Regions from separate parts of the Gordonia sp. p3-SID1431 genome, predicted to be linked through region 2. Evidence: predicted binding sites of a transcription regulator. Region 2 holds the regulator's gene; each other region holds the start of a gene.
What was found. Region 2 encodes LexA, which represses DNA repair genes until DNA is damaged. Its sites were predicted from a motif close to CGAACANNTGTTCG; they were not measured.
Positions count from the first base shown of each region.

Region 1: M4D77_RS16875 (HNH endonuclease signature motif containing protein) is a predicted target of LexA. The motif match lies at 3,149-3,162, and genes of this name have one in related genera.
Region 3: M4D77_RS03250 (HNH endonuclease signature motif containing protein) is a predicted target of LexA. The motif match lies at 4,702-4,715, and genes of this name have one in related genera.

Region 1 is NZ_JAMBDT010000072.1:11,417-18,761, reverse strand. Features, by position in the region: gene purF (amidophosphoribosyltransferase) at 1-517, opposite strand, end outside; gene M4D77_RS16890 (sterol carrier family protein) at 669-1,076, opposite strand; gene M4D77_RS16885 (glutamate--cysteine ligase) at 1,132-2,640, shown strand; gene ykgO (type B 50S ribosomal protein L36) at 2,706-2,828, shown strand; gene M4D77_RS16875 (HNH endonuclease signature motif containing protein) at 3,194-4,813, shown strand; gene M4D77_RS16870 (diacylglycerol kinase) at 4,857-5,936, opposite strand; gene M4D77_RS16865 (glycerophosphodiester phosphodiesterase family protein) at 6,077-6,943, shown strand; gene M4D77_RS16860 (DUF2752 domain-containing protein) at 6,929-7,285, opposite strand.
Region 2 is NZ_JAMBDT010000021.1:47,624-54,968, reverse strand. Features, by position in the region: gene hrpA (ATP-dependent RNA helicase HrpA) at 1-1,450, shown strand, start outside; gene nrdR (transcriptional regulator NrdR) at 1,424-1,924, opposite strand; gene M4D77_RS07815 (LysM peptidoglycan-binding domain-containing protein) at 2,024-2,563, opposite strand; gene lexA (transcriptional repressor LexA) at 2,789-3,493, shown strand; gene M4D77_RS07805 (phosphoenolpyruvate--protein phosphotransferase) at 3,471-5,180, opposite strand; gene M4D77_RS07800 (DeoR/GlpR family DNA-binding transcription regulator) at 5,330-6,100, shown strand; gene M4D77_RS07795 (1-phosphofructokinase family hexose kinase) at 6,097-7,062, shown strand; gene M4D77_RS07790 (fructose-specific PTS transporter subunit EIIC) at 7,179-7,345, shown strand, end outside.
Region 3 is NZ_JAMBDT010000006.1:50,291-57,635, forward strand. Features, by position in the region: gene M4D77_RS03245 (arabinosyltransferase domain-containing protein) at 1-2,909, shown strand, start outside; gene M4D77_RS03250 (HNH endonuclease signature motif containing protein) at 2,965-4,671, opposite strand; gene M4D77_RS03255 (arabinosyltransferase domain-containing protein) at 5,081-7,345, shown strand, end outside.

The DNA of each region.
Region 1 (7,345 bases), on a different contig from region 2:
CCGACGTCGCTGCCGAACTCTTGATCCCCTGCTCGCGCGCACGCGCCGCGAGGTCCGCGGTGTTGACCAGGTTGCCGTTGTGGCCCAGGGCCACGCCGGTCCCGGCGTCGGTGGTGCGGAAGATCGGCTGCGAGTTCTCCCAGGTCGTCGAGCCGGTGGTGGAGTACCGGCAGTGGCCGATCGCCACATGCCCGCTCATCGCACCCAGGGTCTGCTCGTCGAAGACCTGGCTGACGAGTCCGAGGTCCTTGAACACGACCACTTGGCTGCCGTCGCCGACGGCGATGCCCGCGGCCTCCTGGCCGCGGTGCTGCAGGGCGTAGAGGCCGTAGTAACTCAGCTTGGCGACGTCCTCGCCGGGCGCCCAGACACCGAAGACACCGCATTCCTCACGCGGTTCGTTCTCGGGTTCGTCCAGCGGGGCCGGATTGATCGCACCCGAGCCGCGTGCGGAGCATCCGCCCGCCGGCGTCGTGGCAGCGAGCAGGTTCATGTGGGCGATCGAATGATCAGGCATCGACTAGCTCCCTGGGGCTGCGAATCGGTCCGTCGAGTGGGCTGGGAGACATGCGTGAGTTTACGGGTCGGTCAGCTCCCGATGCGAATCTTCCAGCGGTGTCGACCGGCGGGTCATTCCCGACGCCCCGGTCGAGTGATGCATCACACTCCTACTCCCGGTCGCCCGGCGGGCCGATCGGGATGAGCGGCAGCAGGTCGGCGATGAGTGCCGCGCGATGCCCGGACGCATCCACCAGGCCCGCGGCGAGGGCGTCGTCGTAGGTGAGGACACCGGTGACGAGGAGCAGCCAGGTCCGCGGCGCCATCTCGACGACGTTCGGCGGCGTTCCGCGGGTGTGACGGGGACCTTCGATGCACTGGACCGCGACGAACGGGGGCACCCGGACCTCGACCGAGTTCCCGGGGGCGAGCTGCTCGAGTGTCCGGGCCGATCGACGGACGGCGTCGGCGAGGGCGGCGCGTCCCGGGGTCGGCACGGTCGGGTCGACGAGCCAGTCCGAGACGGCCAGCACCGCGGCCCGGACCTCGGCGGGGTCCACTCTCCTGCGTGGTGGCACTCCGCCATCTTCGCAAGAGGGTTCGCGCCGATGCGGATCGGGCAGTATTGACCGCATGGGAGCCGAGGTGTCCAAACAGCAGTTCACCGGCGAGGACCGGGTTCGTTTCCGGCGTCAGGTGGGTCGCGGCACGGAAGCGATCGCGCGGATGCTCGCCGACGGGCTGTTCACCGACCAGGGCCGTCCGCCGAAGCCGTTGCTCGGCATGGAGGTCGAACTGAACCTCGTCGACGAGGACATGCAGCCCGCGATGGCGAACGCCGCCGTCCTCGAGGCGATCGCCGATCCGGACTATCAGACCGAACTCGGCCAGTTCAACATCGAGATCAACGTCTCGCCGCGACCGTTCACGACCGACGACACGATCTCGCTCGAGCAGGCGCTGCGGACGTCCCTCAACCGGGCCGAGCAGCGGGCCGCACAGACGTCGAGCCACCTGGTCATGATCGGCATGTTGCCGACGCTGAAGTCCGAACACTTCGCGCACCACTGGATCTCGGCGAACCCACGCTACGACCTGCTGAACGAGCAGATCTTCGCCGCCCGCGGCGAGGATCTCGAGATCGACATCACCGGCGTCCCGCTGACCGATGGACACCACACCGAGCACCTGCGCACCTCGACCGATTCGATCCTGCCCGAGGCGGCCTGCACCTCACTACAGCTGCACCTGCGGGTGGCGCCGGAAGACTTCGCCTCGCACTGGAATGCGGCACAGGCCATCGCCGGGGTGCAGGTCGCCCTGGCCGGGAACTCGCCCTTCCTCGCCGAGACCGCGTTGTGGCACGAGAGCCGCATCCCGGTCTTCGAACAGGCCACCGACACCCGGCCGCTGGAGCTGAAGAACCAGGGTGTCCGGCCGCGAGTGTGGTTCGGAGAGCGGTGGATCAACACGATCTTCGACCTCTTCGAGGAGAACACGCGCTATTTCCCCGCGCTCCTCCCCGTCTGCACCGACACCGACCCGCTCGCCGAGCTCGACGACGGACGCATCCCCACCCTCGACGAACTGCGTCTGCACAACGGGACCGTGTACCGCTGGAACCGTCCGGTCTACGACATCCACGAGGGACAGGCCCACCTGCGCGTCGAGAACCGCGTGCTGCCCGCCGGTCCCACGGTCGTCGACACGATGGCCAACGCCGCGTTCTACTACGGCGTCGTCCGGGGCCTCGTCGAATCCGATCGGCCGCTGTGGTCGCGGATGTCGTTCAACGCCGCCGCCGAGAACCTGCAGTCCGGCGCCCGAACCGGCATGGAATCGCAGCTCTACTGGCCCGACGTCGGCTGGGTGCGGCCCGACGAACTCGTCCTGCGCCGGCTGCTCGTGCTCGCCGAGGACGGACTGCAGAGGTTCGGCGTCTCCGACAAGGCCCGCAAGCGCTACCTGTCGGTCATCGAGGGCCGGTGCATCTCCCGCCAGACGGGATCGGTCTGGCAACGTCAGGCGGTCGCGGCCCGCGAACGCGCGGGCGAGAGCCGGACACAGGCGTTGCATGGCATGTTGCGCGACTACGTGACCCAGATGCACGAGGGCGAGCCGGTGCACACCTGGGAGGTCTGACACCCGCCTCGGCGCTAGTCGACGGACCTGCTTTAATGGAAACAATTTCCATTAAGGAGGCTCCGTTGAAGGTCCGTGCATCCATCCGGTCGTTGAAGAACCAACCCGGTTCACAAGTGGTCAAGCGCAAGGGGCGCATCTACGTGATCAACAAGGGCAACCCCAGATTCAAGGCGCGCCAGGGCTGATCGTCGAGCACTCGCCGCCCAGAATGCTATCGTCGCGGCCGAGCAACTCCGCTGGAAACGACATTCGTGCTGCGACTGCAGCATCAGGGTCCCCGCGTCGACGGGCGGCGTCGAGTAGTCACACAGACGGCAGGAACTGCGCGCTCAACTCGAGGCGCGGCCTGCCGTCGTGGCGATGATGCCGCCCGACCCAGACAACGTGGTCGTCGTCCCGCGAGATCCTACCGGCGCCCACCGACAAGTTCCCGCAACGCAATGACTCTGATTCATATTGCCGGGCAATTGTTTTCGTGGCTAGACCCGCCGGACTCGTGTACACTCGAACGTACATTCGCTGCAACGGTTCTCGGGGGGAGGTCACCGTCATGTCCGGCATCACACACACCGACGACGCGTCCGTGCCGGCTCCCCGGGTGGTCGAGTTGGTGGCTGATCTGCATCGCACCCTGGACAAACTGCAGTCGGTGGATTTGTCGCCGTGTACCGATGCCGAACTGGCCGAGGTGGCCGCGGAGACCGAACGCGCCATCGCGCGTCTGACCGTCGCCGGAGACCGGCAGATCGATCAGGTCGAGGCCCGCGACCTGCCCCGCAAGACGGGGTGCCGAACCCTCATGCAATTCATGACACACCGGCTACGAGTCTCGAACCCGATGCGGCGTCGCAAGCAGATGGACGCCACCGCCCACCGCACCAGCCTCGGCGGCGAGGTCCTACCACCTGAACATCCGTGCCTCGCTGAGGCTTTCGCACAAGGTTCTGTCGGCTCTGCGCATGTGCAGGCCGTCCTCGATGTCCTCGACCAGATCCCTCATGGAACTGACCACGATGTGAAGGTCGCGGCTGAGCGGCAGATGGCCGAGATCGCCGCCGACCACACCCCGGCTGACATCACTCAACTCGGTGCGCGGTTGCTAGCTCATCTCGATCCTGACGGCACTCTGGCCGACGATTCGGAACGCAAGAGGCGCCGCGGCCTGTGGATCGGTCGGCAACGCGCCGATGGCACCGCGAAGATCTCGGGCACGCTGACTCCCGAACTCCACGCCCGGTTGTCGATGATGTTCGCCGTGTGGGGCAAACCCGGACTCAACAACCCCGACGACCCCGACTCGCCCAGCGGACCGGCCGGTGCCGCCGACCCTGACGCCCTGGCCGCGGCAGTCGACCGCGACGGTCGCACTCTCGCCCAGACGAATCATGATGCGCTCGACGCCGCCCTGGCCGCGGGCTTCGCCGACGGGACACTCGGCACCTCGCACCGAGGCCTGCCCGTGCAACTGATCATCAAGACCGACCTCAACGACCTCATCCGCGAAGCCGGACTCGCCACCACCGCCACCGGAACCCTGCTGCCCATCCGGGACCTGATCGCGATGGCCGGTGAGGTCCAGCCGTGGTTGGCGATCTTCAAAGACGCCACCACCGTCCCGCTGCACTTCGGACGGGGCAAACGCCTCGCCACCCGCGAACAACGCCTCGTCTCGTTCGCCCGCCCTGACGGGGAGGTGTGCTCGGCTCCCGGTTGCGATCAGCCCGCCACCCAGGTCGACATGCATCACGCCCAGAAGGACTGGGCCAAAGGCGGTCTCACCGACATCGACGACCTCGCACCGGCCTGTCCCCGACACAACCGGATGGTCGGCGACCAGCCCGGCCAATACACAACACGGGTAGTCCGCGACGGACCCGACGAAGGCCGCTGCGCCTGGCGACTCAACGCCGAACCCGGCGCGCCACCCAACCCCGAACACATCAACCGCCGACCCGACATACCCAAGCGGTTGCAGGCCCACCTAGAACAGGTGCGGCGAGAGATCCACGGACGCACCACGTCCGGCGATGAGCCACGCCCACATGACGCGCGCCGATCATGGTTGAAAACCAGCCACGTCATCGACGTCCGACCACCCCGCCCAGGACCACGCACACCCAGGCCGTCCCTCGTCGAAGCACACCTCATGGAGTTACTCGCCAGTCGATGACTCGCGCCTGTCGGATCACATCGCCCGCCGTCGTCGAGCGCGGCTACTTCTGCACGAAGAGCCCCCGACCCGTCACGAGCGGGAGGTCGAGCGCGGTGACCAGGCCGGGTTTCGCATCGACAACCGCCGCAACGGAATTGACTAGACGCATCGCGGTGACGATCATGCCGGAGACGTTGTGGTCGCCGTTCTCGCCGTGATGCCCGAACTCGACGGTCATCTCGGGTTCTCCGGAGATGCTGATGCGATAGCAACCGTCGCCCTCGTGCGGGGTAGGCCAGTCCGGGCATTGGTCGGGATGGGTGCGCGTGTAGTGCTCCAGCACAACGCGATCCACGCCGTCGACCTGGCCGACGACCTCGAAGCGCACCGCGGCCATCGTGCCCTCGGGGATCTCGACGGAGACCGTGGAGTAGTCACGATCGGCCGCCACCCGATCGACGCGTTCGACAAGCGGCTCGTCGAGCACGAGGTCGAGGCCCGCGGCGATCTGTCGCACGACACTCCCCCACCCCATCGACAGGATGCCCGGCGCGAACAGCAGCGGCGTGGCGTCCAGTGGTTGCCCGAAGCCGAACAGGTCTCGCATGACGACCGGCTGGTAGTAGGTCGAGTAGTCGGCGATCTCCTGACAGCGGATCTCGTCGATGCGCTGGGAGAGACTCGTCATCGCCAGCGGCAGTGCGTCATTCGCGAAACCCGGGTCGATGCCGTTGACGTGGAGGCTCGCGCCACCCGCCGCACCCGCGGCGGCGATCCGATCCAGCAGCGAGTCGGGCAGGATGCCATGGGGGAACTGCAGGACCACCGGTCCGCTCGACACCACGTTGATCCCGTTCTCCACGAAGTGGATGAGGTCCTCGATCGACTCCAGCACGCGGTCGTCGGTCATCGCGGTGTGCACGATGCAGTCGGGTTTCAGGGCGATCAGCGCGTCGCGGTCGCCGGTCGCCGCGACACCCAGCTCACGGTCGAGCCCGGCGAGTTCGCCGGCGTCCTTGCCGACCTTGGCGGGGTCGGACACCCACACACCCACGAGTTCGAGGTCGGGCCGGGCGTCGATCCCGGCGATGGCATGTCGTCCGACGGTTCCGGTCGACCACTCGACCACGCGCAATGTCATGCGATCCAAACTAGAACACGTTCCAACTTCGCCGTGCCGATTCGGCGAGATGCGCCTCGCTAGAGTCGGGAGCTGTGACCGCCACGTCGCCCCCGGACCCCGCCGCCCCGATCCACATCGACCACGACGGCCATCGGACGATGCTCAAGTGGCACCGGGGCCGGCGGCGCGCCGACGACACGGCGTTCACCGCGACCCGGATCGTCGAGGGCATGCGGCTCGGCGCGAGTGTCGAGATCGATCTGGTGATCCACGCCGAGCGCGGTTTCGCCGTCCTGCACGACCGCACAGTCGACCACGCCACCACCGGCACCGGCGCGGTGTCCGCGCTCCCGGCGTCGTATCTGCGGGAACTGTCCCTGCGGGACAACCGTGGCCGGCCCGTCGACGAGCACGTCCTCCTGCTCGAGGACCTGACCGAACTCTTCGACGGCGTCGACATCGCCCCCACCGCGTCCCTCCAGCTCGACTTCAAGGAGGACGACGCCGCGCTCGATCCCCAGGCCGTGGCGGTGTTCGCCCGCAGTGTCGCATCCCACGCTCGGCACTACATCTTGTCGTGCGGCGACGCCGCGGCGGTCGACACGTTGACCTCGGCCGCACCGGGCATCCGGATCGGTTACGACCCTTGCCATCACGGTGCCGCCGACGCGGCGATCCGCTCCGGGGACTTCGACGGCTTCGTCGATCGCGCGGTGGCGGCATCGCCGGAGGCCGAGATGGTGTACCTGGAGAACCGGCTGATATTGGCGGCCGACCACCGCGGCCACGACCTGATCGGCGCGTTCCACGAGCGCGGTCGGCTCGTCGACGGGTACACGGTGACGCGGGTCGGACCGCGGGTCATCCCGGACATCAGGCGACTGCTGGAGTTACGGGTCGACCAGATCACGACCGATGATCCCGAGGCCCTGGCGACGCTCGACCTCGATGCCCCCGCACGCGATTCCGGTTCGCGGCTGGTGCGCTGGATCCGCGGCAGCAGCCGACGCTCAGACGTGCAGTGACCAGAACGGTTCGACAGGGATGTTGCGGACGACGAACCAGGCCAGCACGACCACCAGCACGACGACCCCGGAGTAGCGAAGGTGCTGCCAGCTGCGAACCCGGCGGCCGGTCCACAGTCGCAGGCAGTACGCGCCGAAGGCGAAGAGCAGCAACCCCATTGCGAGCACCCCGACGGCGTTGTAGTGCAGCGCCGCCGGGACATCGCCGTGCAGCAGCGAGTAGATCGCCCGTAGCGACCCGCAGCCCGGACACGTCACCCCGAAGATCAGCTTGGTCGGACAGACCGGCAGGGCACCGCCCGGTGTCGTCGGATCGGCGAACCACACGGCCGCACAGACCATCCCGGTACCGGCGACGACCGTCGCCGGACCGAGGTACCGATGCTTCGAGAGAGCCGAGGC
Region 2 (7,345 bases):
GTGGAAGAAGGCCCGCCGGGCCGAACCGGATCTGCTGGATCTGCGCCCCGAGGACGTCACGGGAGGCACCGACGTCGCCCCCACGGACTATCCCGGCGCCTGGCAGCAGGGCGACACCCGACTCGAACTGCGCTACCGGTTCGAACCGGGCGCACCCGACGACGGCGTCACCGTCGTGATCCCGCAGGCACTGCTCCCCCATGTCCGACCGGCCGGCTTCGACTGGTCGGTCCCGGGCATGCGCGCCGAACTGGCCACCGCACTGGTCAAGTCGCTGCCGAAACAGCTCCGCAAGAGCATGTCGCCCGCGCAGCGATTCGCCGAACTCGCGCTCGGCCGGCTCACCCCGCGCAAGGAGCCGCTCACCACCGGGCTGGCCCGCGAGCTCTCGGCGATCACCGGGATGCGGGTGACCGCGGGCGATTTCGACACCGACCGGGTACCGCCGCACCTGCGCATGCATTTCGCGGTGGCCGACGACTCCGGACGGATCGTCGCCCGCGCCGACTCGTTGCCCGAACTCCAGCAGACCGGAACGCCCGCGGCGCCGAAGACGGTGTCGCGCAACCTGTATAAGACCTGGACCGCCGATGGGATCGGCTCGCTCGCCGAGCAGACGACGGTCGATGTCGCGGGGCAGCGGCTGACCCGGTACCCGACGATCGACGTGGTCTCCGACGCGAAGGGCCACGCGCGCGGCGTTGTCGTCGTCGATGCGGCTAGCCCGGAGACACGGGACCGCCTCCTGCGACGCGGGATCGTCGCCCTCCTCGACCTCGCGATACCTCCGCTGCACAAGCGGATCGCCGGCTCGCTGAGTCCGGTCGAACGACTCGCCCTGAGCCAGAGCCCGTACTCGACCACCGAGGCACTGCTCGCCGACTGCACCCGACGGGCCATTCGGGACACGGTCGCCGACATCGACGACGCAGAGCTCGCCGCGGTTCGCTCACCACAATCCTTCTCGGCGCTGCTCGAACGGATCCGGCCACGGGTCGCCGCGGCCGCACCGGACTACTTCTCGCTGGCCGTCGCAGCCCTCGAACGGATGTCCCCGCTGCGGGCGGCGATCGACCGGCACGCCGGTTCGCTGGCTGCCGACGACGTCGCCGAACAGGTCGCCCACCTCGTGTTCGACGGATTCGTGGCGGCTACCGCGCGACGCCACCTGGAGAATCTGCCGCGCTATCTCGACGGCGCGCAAGCACGTCTGGAGGCACTACCCGCGTCCGCAGCACGCGACCAGGCCGGGGTGGCCGCCGTCGATCGCGTCGTCGAACGGTGGGCCCAACGCCTCGAACAGGTACCCGAGCACCGGCGGGCGGTGGTCGACGACGAAGCGCAGTGGCTCGTCGAGGAGTTGCGCGTGGGGCTGTTCGCCCAGCGTCTCGGCACCGCGTTCCCGGTGTCGGAGAAACGGGTCCTACGAGCTCTGGACCGACTCGGCTGACACGGGTTCGGCGAGCGCGCTCCCGGATCCCGATGCCGCCTTCAGGTCGTCGATCTCGCGCTGGAAGTCCTCCACCGAGTCGAACGACCGGTACACCGAGGCGAAGCGCAGATACGCCACCTCGTCGAGATCGCGGAGCGGACCCAGGATGGCGAGTCCGACCTCGTTGCTGGGGATCTCGGCCGATCCACTGGCGCGCACCGTGTCCTCGACCTGCTGGGCGAGTTGCGCGAGCGCGTCCTCGGCGACGTGGCGGCCCTGACAGGCTCGCCGCACGCCGCGCATGACCTTCTCCCGGCTGAACGGTTCGGTCACGCCGTTGCGTTTGACCACCGCGAGCACGGCGCTCTCCACGGTCGAGAACCGGCGACCGCACTCCACACAGGAGCGACGGCGGCGGATGGCCTGCCCTTCATCTGCGACACGCGAGTCGATGACCTTGGTGTCGTCGTTCTTGCAGAAGGGGCAGCGCATCGTGTCCTCACGCAGGTCGCGGGACGCTGGAACGCACCCGAAGCGTGCGCCCCGCCGCTTGTCGGCCGGCCCCTGTGACATCGAGGATACCGCCCGGCCTCAGCGGTACCGGGGGGTGAGCAGGGGCTGGCCCACCTGCAGCGCGCTCGAGCCGAGATCGTTCATCGCGACGATCTCGTCGATCACGACCTCGCGCGGCATCTCGGGTGCCACCCGGCCGGCGATCGAGCTGAGCGAGTCCCCCGAGCGCACGTGGACGACCTCGGCACTCACGGCGGACGGGGTCAGCGAGTCCGAGTAGTTCTGGCCCACGACACCGAACACCCACACGACGAACGCCAGCCCGACGCCGGCGAGGAGCGCGACCGCGGTGCGGCGGCGGCGACGGAACACCGCCGCGTCGGGTCCGACCGGGCCACGCCCGCGCACCCCGACCGGAGAGCCACAGTGGGTGCCGCCCACCCGCGGGGTCACCGGCGACGCACCCCGCGGTCGGGTGCCGGCCGGCCGGTTGTCTACCGGGCGGCCGCCGTCGGACAGCGGGGCGCGGGTCCGGACGCGATCGGCGCGGTCGGTGCGCGCCCGGACGGCATCGGGACGGTCGGTGCGGACGGGAGCGACGAGAGTGGCGGTGCGCATGGTGCCCTCCGGTGTTCGAGTGTCTGGGATCGTGCGGGGTGTGGCAGTCGGTGTTCGAACATCGATCAGATGTTCGATGCACTGATGTTCGAATTTGTAGCACGACATCCCGACAAAGTCTCGCGACACATCGAACAAATGTTTGAGGTGCCGGTCGCACTCCGCTAGGCTCGGACCCGGCGCAAGCCATCTACCAGCACGTTCCGAAGACGAGAGGAACCGAACATGAGTGACACCGGCGATAGGCGCGGCCGAGCGCGGGGCGCCGACGACGAGGCCCCGTTCGACGCCGCCGCCGCCGAGGCCTCACTCACCCCGCGACAGGCCGGGGTCCTGGAGGTGATCCGCCGCTCGGTGCGCGAGCGCGGTTATCCGCCGAGCATCCGGGAGATCGGCGACGAGGTCGGCCTGGCCTCGACGTCGTCGGTGGCCCATCAGTTGCGGACGCTGGAACGCAAGGGGCTGCTCAAGCGCGACGCGAACCGTCCCCGTGCGGTCAACATCGCCCCGAGTGACACACCGTCGCCGGACACCCCGTCGGCCGGTCAGCTGCCCGAGCCGACCTTCGTGCCGGTGCTCGGCCGTATCGCGGCCGGCGGTCCGATCCTGGCCGAGGAGGCCGTCGAGGACGTCTTCCCGCTGCCCCGTGAGCTGGTCGGCGAGGGATCGCTCTTCCTGTTGCGCGTCGTCGGCGAGTCGATGATCGATGCCGCGATCTGCGACGGCGACTGGGTCGTGGTCCGTCAGCAGAACGTCGCCGACAACGGCGACATCGTCGCGGCCATGATCGACGGCGAGGCCACCGTGAAGACCTTCAAGCGTCAGGGCCCCAACGTCTGGCTCATGCCGCACAACGAACTGTTCGATCCGATCCCGGGCAACGACGCCGTCATCCTCGGCAAGGTCGTCACCGTGATGCGGCGAGTCTGACCTCTCCACCGACCGAACCGTCGAGCACCGCCGCGGCAGCCGCGCGCGCCGCGGCGGGATCCGAGGTGGCCAGGGCGGCCTCGGCGGCGGCCCGGCAGTCCGGTGCGGACACCTCGCCGAGCCGGGCCCCCACGGCCGCGGCAGCAGCAGGCGCGCTGGACAGCGAGGTGACCCCGAGACCGACGAGCACGCAGGCGAGGTTCGGATCGGCGGCGGCCTCGCCGCACACCCCGACCGGCTTTCCCTGACGTGCGCCCGCTTCCGCGACACCCGCGATGAGGCTCAACACGGCCGGTTGCCACGGGTCGGTCAGTCCGGCGAGATCGGCCGACATCCGGTCGGCCGCCATCGTGTACTGGGTCAGATCGTTGGTGCCGATGGACACGAAGTCCACCTCGGCGAGGACGGCTTCGGCCAGGATCGCCGCCGCGGGCACCTCGATCATCACCCCGGCGACCAGACCACGGCCGCGGACCTCGGCGGCGAAGGTGCGCGCCTCCGCCGGCGAGGCGATCATCGGCGCCATGACCCACGGCGCGACGGCCGACCCCGACGCGGCCTGCGCGATCGCGTCGAGCTGATGCGCGCGGATCTCGGGGTGCGCCAGCGCGATCCGATCGCCCCGCACGCCGAGCGCTGGGTTCGATTCATCGGGATGGGTCACGAACCGGAGCGGTTTGTCGGACCCGGCGTCGAGGGTGCGGATGACCACCTTCTGCCCGTCGAACGCATCGAGCACCTCCCGGTAGATCGCGGCCTGCTCGTCCACCGACGGTTCGTCGGCACGCTCGAGGAACGCGAGTTCGGTGCGGAAGAGCCCGACGCCCTCGACGGGGTACCCGGCCGCGGCGCGTGCCGACGACCCGTCGGCGACGTTGGCGAGCACCGCCACGGCCACCCCGTCGGCGGTCTGCCCCGGACCGGTCCAGCCGGCGACGAGTGCGGCATGACGCCGATCCTCGTCGACGCGAGCCCGGGCCGCCTCGACATCGGGCTCCACCTCGATCCGCCCGGTGCTGCCGTCGACGAGAATGGTTGTGCCGGGCTCGATCTCATCCAGGTCGGCCACCGCCACCACGCACGGGATCCCCAGCTGGCGCGCGATGATCGCGGTGTGGCTGGTCGGTCCGCCGAGCCGGGTGACGAGGGCGATGGTGCTCGTGGGGTCGAGGCCCGCGGTGTCGGCGGGCGCGAGGTCGTCGGCGAGCAGGACCGACGGCACCTCCGGAGTGGGCACACCGGGTTCGGGTAGGCCGAGCAGTTCGGCGAGGACCCGGTCGCGCACGTCGTTGAGATCGGTGACCCGCTCGGCCATCAGTCCGCCGAGCTTGGTGAACACCGCCGCGAACTGTTCAGTGGCCGCGACGGCAGCGGCCTCGGCGGGGGCGCCCTTGCCGATGAGCGCGGTCGCGGCACCGATCCAGCCGCGGTCCTCGGCCAGGCCCGCCGTCGCGGCGAGCACCTCGGCCGTCACCCCGGTGTTCTGCGACGCGCGCGTGCGCAGCCGCGCGGCGACGGCGCCGGCCGCGGTGGCGAAGCGCGTGACCTCGTCGGCGCGCCGTTCCTCGGCGATCTCCACACCGACGCCGAGCTTCTCCGGCGAGTGGTCGGGTCGCTCGCCCGGCCACAGCGCGGGACCGTGGGCCAACCCGCCGACCACCGGGGTTCCCGTCAGGATCTGCGCCATCGTCTTGCCTCTCACTCGACTATCGATGTGACCACCGTTACAAAAAGTGCTTGACTTGTCAACACAAACAGGCGTAAACACAATTACTACAACATCCAATCCCACACGCCTCAACAAGCGGGGTGGTCGAAACCGGAGATCGGAGCCGTGTGTACGCCGAGGAGAGACAACAGGCGATCGTCGACGAGGTGCGCCTCGCGGGGCGGGCATCCGTGGCCGCGCTCGCCGAGAAATTCGACGTCACCAGCGAGACCGTCCGACGCGATCTCGCGGTACTGGAACGCGCCGGACATCTCCAGCGGGTCCACGGCGGCGCCGTACGCGCCGAGATCATGCGCACCCTCGGCGAGCTCGGGATCGACGAACGGGAGTCGAGCCAGATCGAGCAGAAGACCGCGATCGGCCGCGCGGCCATCCGGTTCCTGCCGCCCGACGGCGGTTCGGTGCTCTTCGACGCCGGCACCACCACCTACCGTGCGGCCGAGGCGACCGCACCCGATCGGAGGCTCACCCTGTTCACCAACAGCCTGCCCATCGCCGGCCTGCTCGCGGGCACCCATCCCGACGGTCTGCACGCCCTCGGCGGACGCGTACGCGGTCTCACCCAGGCGACCGTGGGCGTCGAGACCGTGGACGCGCTTCGCCGACTGCGCGTGACCACCGCTTTCATCGGGACGAACGGGCTGAGCGAGGCCCACGGGTTGTCGACACCCGACCCCGACGAGGCCGCAGTCAAGGCGGCGATGGTCGCGGCCGCACAACGCGTCGTGGTCCTCGCCGACAGCTCGAAGATGGACCGGGAGGACCTCACCTCCTTCGCCGGACTCGACGACGTCGACGTCCTCATCACCGACTCCGGGATCGACCCGGCCTATTCGGCGGCCCTGTCCGCGCGCGGCGTCGAGGTCGTGATCGCATGATCGTCACCGTCACCGCCAACCCGAGCCTCGACCGCACCCTCGAACTCGGCGCACCGCTCGCCCGCGGCGAGGTGCAGCGCGCCGGCGTGGTCCGCACCGAGCCGGGCGGCAAGGGCGTCAACGTGGCCCGGGTCGTCGCGGCCGCCGGCCTGGCCACCCGCGCACTGCTCCCGGCGCGACCGGGCGACCCGCTGCGGGCCGCACTCGACGACCTCGCACTCCCCTACGACGCCGTGCCGGTCGACGGCGAGGTCCGGTCCAACATCACCATCGCCGAATCCGACGGGACGACCACCAAGATCAACGCACCGGGCGTCACCTTGACGGGCGCGGATCGCGAGGCGCTCGTCGGGCTGATCCGTGAGCACGCCGGCTCCGCGCAGTGGGTCACCCTCTGCGGTTCGCTGCCTCCCGGCGTCCCCGACGACTGGTACCGCTCGATCGCCGACGACCTCGTCCTCGCCGGCTGCCGGGTCGCGGTGGACACCTCGGGCGCACCCCTCCGTGCCAGCGTCACCGGTCGCGTCGACCTGATCAAGCCCAACGAGGACGAGCTCGCCGAACTGACCGGCGCCGACCCCGGACAGCTCCGAGAAGCGCTCGCGCGCAACGATCTCGGACCGGTCATCGACGCCGCTGCGACCATCGCCGAGCAGATCGGGGGCAACGTCCTCGCCACCCTCGGCGCCGTCGGGGCCGTGTTGGTCACCGCGTCCGGCGTGTGGTCGGCGACCCCGCCGCCGATCGTCCCGCGCAGCACCGTCGGCGCCGGCGACTCGTCACTGGCCGGCTACCTCATCGCGCAGAGCACCGGGGCCGCGCCCGCCGACTGCCTCCGGTCGGCCGTGGCGTACGGCGCGGCGGCCGCATCGCTCGCCGGCACCCAGGCCCCCACGCCCGACCACCTCGACCTCCCCGGCGTGCGGGTGACCGAACTGTCGGGAGCCGCGCGCATGACCTGACGGCACCGTCCCGGCGGGTCCCCACATCCATCCAACACCGCACCCATCCAGCACCGACTCCATCCACCATCGACCCACCCAGCACCGACCCCACCCTTTCCACCGAAGGACATGCCATGACCGAGCAGATCATCACCGCGCAGACGGTGAGTCTCGACGTCGACGCCGGCGGCGATCCCGCCGCCGTCATCACCACGCTCGCCGACGCCCTCGCCGCGGCCGGCCGGACCACCGATCCCGCCGACCTCGCGCGGGCCGCACTGGACCGAGAAGCCAAGTCCGC
Region 3 (7,345 bases), on a different contig from region 2:
AGGACAAAGAGGCCTTCAAGTATTCGTCCGACCAGCGCCCCCAGGTGACCGGCCTCTTCACCGATCTCGCCGGGCCGGCGGCCGACATCGCGGGACTCGACGCCCACGTCACCATCGATTCGCGCTACAACACCGCGCCGACCATCTCGAAGTGGCTGGTCGTGATCGTCGGAGTGGCGTCGACGCTACTGGCTCTGTCCGCCCTGGCAGCACTGGACTCGACCGACGGCCGACGGCATCGTCGGATCTTCCCGGCACGGTGGTGGCGACTCAATGCGCGCGACTATGTGGTGATCGGCGCGCTGATCGTGTGGCACATGATCGGGCCCAACACCTCCGACGACGGTTACCTCCTGACCATGTCGAGGGTGGCCCAGGACAGCGACTACACCGCGAACTACTTCCGCTGGTACGGCGCGCCCGAGGCGCCGTTCGGTTGGTACTACCAGGTCTTCGGACTGCTCAGCCACATCTCGGTGGCCAGTCCGTGGATGCGTCTGCCCGCACTGTTGTGCGGAATCCTGGTGTGGCTCATCGTCAGTCACGAGGTTCTCCCCCGCCTGGGACGTGCCGCGCTGACCCGCCCGATGGTCGCCTGGACGGCGGCGTTCGCGTTCCTCGCGTGCTGGTTCCCCTTCAACAACGGCCTACGGCCCGAACCGATCATCTGCCTGGGTGCCCTGCTGACCTGGTGTTCGGTCGAGCGGGCCATCGCCACCGGTCGAATGCTGCCGGCCGCCGTCGCGTGCCTGATCGGAGCGTTCAGCATCGCCGCCGGCCCGACGGGCCTGCTCGCGGTGGCGGCACTGATCGCCGGCGCACGCCCGATGATCATGGCGCTCATCAAGCGAGCCCGCGTCGTCGCCGAACTGTCCTCCGCCGACACCGAATCCGCGGGATCGGCATCCGGCGATCCCGCGACCGCCGACCGCGATCGCAAACGCTCGCTGCGATGGTCGTTCGTGGCGCTCATCGCGCCGATCCTCGCCGCCGGAACCTTCGTCGTCTTCGTCGTGTTCTCGAACCTGACCCTGCGGTCGTTCGTCGAGGCGTCGAGCATGAAGTCGGCGCTCGGGCCGTCGATGAGCTGGTACAACGAGATCGGTCGCTACTCGGCGCTCTTCGCCTTCTCCGCCGACGGTTCCATCGCCCGTCGGTTCGCGGTACTGGCCATGATCCTGGGCTTGGTCGTCTCGGCGGCAGTGCTGGTCCGCAAGAACCGCATCCCCGGCACCGCCATCGGCCCGACCCGCCGCATCGTCGCGATCACCTTCGCATCGCTGGTGTTCCTCATGTTCACCCCCACCAAATGGACCCACCACTTCGGCGTCTTCGCCGGTATCGCGGCCGCCCTCGCCGCGATCGCGGCCATCGCCGCCAGCCAGCAGTCCATGCACTCGAGGCGAAACCGCACCCTGTTCTGCGCGCTCGTCCTTTTCATCGGCGGACTCGCCTTCACCGCGCCGAACTCGTACTACTACTACTCCGCGTGGGGCATGCCGTGGGGCGTCGAGCAGGTCAAGATCGGCGGCATCATGCTCGGCAGCGTGCTGCTCTATGCCGCGCTCGCCCTGCTGCTGGTCGCACTGTGGTTCCACTTCCGCGAGCCGTTCACCGGGACCGATCCGCACGTCGAGGAATCCACCGGCGCCGACGCCGCGCATCAGCGGTGGTACCGACGACTGGTCGCCTCGATGGCGGCCGCCCCGCTGGCCTATCTGGCGATGGCGGTGGTCGTCTTCCAGATCGTCACCGCGATCTTCGCCGGCATCCACCAGAGCTCGTCGTACTCGGTACCCCGGTCCAACTTCGCCGCCGTCGCCGGCAACCCGTGCGGGATGGCCGACAAGGTCTGGGTGGAGTCCGACCCCGACCGCGACATGCTCCGCCCGGTCGACCCGACGCTGCCCAACCCTCTCGGCGGACCACCGCCCGCACCGGGCAGCGTGCCGTCCACCTCGGGATTCTCCCCCAACGGTGTGCCGACAGCACTCGAGTCGACAGCCAGCGAGGGGTCGCTGGGTGTCCTGTCCGGCGACGTCTGGCAGTCCCCCGACATCGTCAACTCCAACCCCGGCGGTACCGGCGGCGGCGAGATCGCCGAACCCGGGATCAACGGCAGCACCGCGGCGCTCCCGTTCTTCCTCGATCCCGCCTCGACGCCGGTCATGGGCAGCTACTCCAAGCTCGACCAGGTCCCGGCCCGCCTCACCTCCGGGTGGTACGCGCTGCCGCCGGATTGGCGGGACCGCCCGCTGCTCACGATGTCGGTGGCCGGTGAGTACGACAACCCGAACGTGATGCTCGAGTACACCGCGGACCCGATCGGTCCCGACACCGGCGATGCCGACCTCGAGGCCGCCGGCGACACCGAACTGATCGATCCCGGTCCACGGCCGTCGTGGCGCAACCTGCGCTACAACACCGACGAGTTGCCGTCCGACACCACCGCCGTGCGGATCGTCGCGACCGACGACAACCTCGCCGAGGACCGGTTCATCGTGCTCACCCCGCCGCGGATCCCGCAGATGGACACCCTGCAGGACGTGGTCGGCAGCACCGACCCGGTCCACATCGACTGGACTTCGGGCCTGGCGTTCCCGTGCCAGCGCCCGTTCACCCACGACGTCGGGGTCGCGGAGATCCCGAAGTGGCGCATCAAGCCGGGCTCCGACCTGGCAGCCGCGGTGTCGGCGTGGCAGAACCGCTTCGGCGGCGGTCCGCTCGGCTGGCTCGAGGTCTCCCAGCAGGCGACGGCGGTGCCGACCTATCTGATGGCCGACATCGGACGCGACTGGGGCGCCCTCGAACGCTACGAGCCATACGGCGACGTCGACACGCTCGCCGAGATCGAGACCGGCACCGCCACCCGCAGCGGACTGTGGAGTCCCGCGCCGTTGCGGCACTGACGGTTCGACGGCCCGGTCGCCGCGGTGGTAGTCGGCGAGGCGATCTGCTTTGCCGTCACCGGTGGTCGGTGAGTATGCGTGCGAGTTCTGCTTCGACCGGGGTCAGCGGTGGGCTGGTGAGGTGCTCCGGCGGTGTTCGCGGATGGACCAGTTCGCGATAAGCGAGTTCGAGGCGCCGGCCGCGGTCGCCGTAGCCGACGGCGTCGGGGCGCCCGCTGCTCCCTGAGGAGCGCCCGGAGCTTGCGTAGGGCGCGTCACGAAGGGTTGGGCGCGAGTCATCGCCGGACCTGGTGGCAGGTCCGTGGATCTCGTTGCGCACGGTGTTCAGGTGTTCTGCGAACCGCCGGGGTATGTCGGGTCGGCGGTTGAGGCGCTCGGGGTTGGGCGGTGCACCGGGTTCGGCGTTCAACCGCCACAGGCAGCGGCCTTCGTCGGGTCCGGACCGGGCGATGCGGGTGGTGTACTGCCCGGGCTGGTCACCGACCATCCGGTTATGTCGCGGGCAGGCCGGGGCGAGGTCGTCGATGTCGGTGAGACCGCCCTTGGCCCAATCCCTGTGGGCGTGATGCATGTCGACCTGGGTGGCGGGCTGATCACACCCGGGTGCCGAGCACACTTCCCCGTCGGGGCGGGCGAAAGAGACGAGGCGCTGTTCGCGGGTGGCCAGACGTCTGCCGCGCCCGAAGTGCAGCGGCACAGTGGTGGCGTCTTTGAAGATCGCCAACCACGGCTGGACGTCACCGGCCATCGCGATCAAGTCCCGGATGGGCAGCAGGGTTCCGGTGGCGGTGGTCGCGAGTCCGGCTTCGCGGACGAGGTCGCCGAGGTCGGCTTTGATGATCAGTTGGACGGGCAGGCCGCGGTGCGAGGTGCCGAGTGCGCCGTCGGCGAAACCTGCGGCGAGTGCAGCGTCGAGCGCGTCGTGATTGGACTGGGCGAGGGTGCGGCCGTCGCGGTCGGCTGCGGTGGCCAGGGCGTCGGGGTCGGCGGCACCGGCCGGCCCGCTGGGCGAGGCGGGGTCGTCGGGGTTATTGAGTCCGGGTTTGCCCCACACGGCGAACATCATGGTGAGTCGGGCGGCGAGTGCGGGTGTCAGGGTGCCGGAGATCTTGGCGGTGCCATCGGCGCGTTGCCGACCGATCCACAGGCCGCGGCGTCGTTTCTGGTCGGTGTCGTCGGTCAGGGTGCCGTCGGGGTCGAGGTGGGCGAGCAGGCGGGCACCGAGTTGGGTGATCTCAGCGGGGGTGTGGTCGGTGGCGATCTCGGCCATCTGCCGCTCAGCGGCGACCTTGATGTCGTGGTCGACGGCGACCGGGATGCGGTCGAGGACATCCAATGCGGCCTGCACGTGCGCGGTGCCGACCGCGCCTTGTGCGAAAGCTTCCGCGAGGCAGGGGTATTCGGGTGGGAGGACCTCGCCGCCGAGGCTGGTCCGGTGGGCGGTGGCGTCCATCTGCTTACGGCGGCGCATCGGGTTCGAGACTCGTAGCCGATGTGTCATGTACTGCATGAGGGTCCGGCAGCCGGCCTTGCGGGGCAGGTCGCGAGCGACGGCCTGATCGATCTGCCGGTCTCCGGCGACGGTCAGACGTGCGATGGCGCGTTCGGTCTCCGCGGCCACTTCAGCGAGTTCGGCATCGGTACACGGTGACAGATCCACGGTCTGCAACTTGTCGAGGGTGCGGTGGAGATCGGCCACCAACTCAACGGCACGCGGTTGCGGCGCTGTCGAATCGCCACCGACGCGTGTGGTGTCGGACATGACGGTCACCTCGCCCGAGAACCGTTGCTGCGAATGTACGTTCGACTGTACACGAAAGAAGGGTAAACGGCAGCTCGAAATACGTTGTCCAACAGAATCTTTGCTGCGCGGAGTTGCCACCTTGGATTGTCGGTGGTTGCTGGTAGTCTCCGCCTGCGGGCAAGAACTGTGCGGTCTTTGCGGTGTGGGACCCTTCGTGACGCGCCCTCCGCAAGCTCCGGCCGCTCCTCAGGGAGCAGTGGTTGGCCGCGCCCTCCGCAAGCTCCGGCCGCTCCTCAGCTCTCGACGCAATGGTTGTGTCGTTCTTTCGGATCAGGGAGCAGGGGTACCGGCGCTCACGCACCTCAACCTTTAGAGCCGCGGGGTGGGCCCTAGGTACCCCGGGGGACGTCGCTTACGATGAGGCACCGTGCCTGTGACAGCCCCGACCTCGCCTGAGGATTCCGCCGAACCGTCCTCGTCGGGGCCGGAATCGTCGGGGCACGGGACCAGGATCTCCGCGGGCACCGCGCGGTGGATCGCGATCGTGGCGGGGGTCGCCGGCATCGTGCTGTGTGCCCTCACCCCGCTGCTGCCGGTCAAGGCCGTCGACGCAGGTTTCGAGTGGCCGGCCGGGCAGGATCTGAACGCCGACACGTCGTCGGTGATGGCGCCCCTCATCGCGCAGACCCCGCAGACCCTCGACGCCCGCATTCCGTGCGCGACGCTGGCGTCGGCACCGGACGGCGTGGTCCTCGCCACGATGCCGACCAATGCGCCGCGCTCGAAGTCGTCGTCGCTGTGGGTCACCGCCACCGACGCCGCGATCACCGTGACCTTCCGGAACAGTCTCGCCGCGACCGCCTCCCGCGCCGACCTGAGCCGATGCTCGGAACTGCGCATCTTCTCCGCCCCCACCGGCCCGGGTGCGCAGTTCGTCGGGCTCGGCGAGTGGACGACCCTGCCGCCGGACCGCCGCCCGCAGGTCGACGGCATCTTCAGCAACCTCAGCCCGGAACAGGCACGCGACGCCGCTGGTAACGGCCTGCGCGTGCAGGTGGCCATCGACAACCGGTACGAGTCGTCCCCGTCGATCCTCAAGATCATCGTGATGGTGCTCGCCGCGCTGTCGGTACTCGTCGCCGTCGTCGCGCTCGGGCTGCTCGACCGCATCGGCGGGTACCACCGGCGGATCGGCGCGCGCACCCGCTCGTGGTGGCATTCACTGAAACCCCGGGCCAGCGACTTGGTCGTCACCGCGATCCTGCTGGTTTGGAGCGTCCTCGGGGCCGGTTCGCCCGACGACGGTTACATCCTCAACATGGGCCGTACCGCCGACGGTTTCGGCTACCTCGCCAACTACTACCGCTTCTACGGCATCCCCGAAGCACCGTTCGACTGGTACTACAGCTTCCTCGCGGCGTGGTCGTCGGTCTCGCCGTCGGTGCTGTGGATGCACATCCCGCAACTCGTCGCCGGACTCGTGTCGTGGTTCGTCCTGAGCCGGGTGCTGCTGCCACGCCTCGGCCCCGCGGTACGGCGCAGTTCGTCGGCCATCTGGGCGGGCGCCCTGACGTTCACCGCGTTCTGGTTGCCGTTCTGCAGCGGCTTGCGCAGCGAGGGGATCATCGTCCTCGGTTCGCTGCTGACCTGGTGGGCAGCGGAATACGCCATCGCGACCCGGCGGCTCCTGCCCGCGGCACTGGCCGCCCTCGTCGCGGGCTTCACCCTGGCGCTCGCCCCGCACGGCGTCGTCGGCGTGGCCATCCTGCTGGTGGCGGCCCGCTCACTGCTGCACATCCTCATCGACCGACGGAACCGGATGGACGGATCCCGTTGGGCGGCAACGCTCGCCCTCCTCGCGCCGATCGCGGCCGCAGGCATGCTGGTCCTGATCGTGGTGTTCCGCGATCAGACCCTGGCCACCGTCCTCGAAGCGATCAAGCTGCGCTACTCGGTCGGGCCGGTCATCTCCTGGCACCAGGAGTTCCTGCGGTACTACTTCATCTCGGTCGTGACCGACGACGGCGCCCTCACCCGTCGCGTACCGCTGCTCCTGCTACTCGCCGGCCTGTTCGTCACGGTCGCGGTCATGTTGCGGCGCACGAGGATTCGCGGAGTCGACCCGGGACCCGTGTGGCGTCTCATCGGCGCCGTCGGGGTCACCCTCCTCCTGTTCGCGTTCACGCCGACCAAGTGGACCATCCAGTTCGGCGTGCTCGCCGGGCTGGCGGCGGCGATCGCGGCGGCGGCCACCGTCGCCGTGGCCCAGTCGGCGGCCCGTTCGGCGCGAAACCTGACGGTCTTCGTCTCCGGACTGTTGTTCGCGATGGCCGCCGCGATGGCCGGATACAACTCGTGGCCGTTCCTCTACGAATACGGCATCTCCTGGTTCGACCGCGCCCCCGTCATCGCCGGCTACCAGGCGTCGACGCTGTTCCTCATCCTCGCCGTGCTCGCGGCCGCGGTCGCGGTCTGGCAACACCTGCGGCTGGACTACGTGACCAATCGCGGTCTCGCACATGCCGACACCGGGCCCGGCGAGACCCGAGCCGATCGCCGACGACTCTTTCTCGCCTCCTCACCACTGGCGGTGATCGCCGGTCTGCTGGTGATCGTGGAGTTGCTGCTGTTCGCCAAAGCCGCGGTGACCCGGTACCCGGCGTCGACCGCACTCGCCGAGAACCTGAACGCG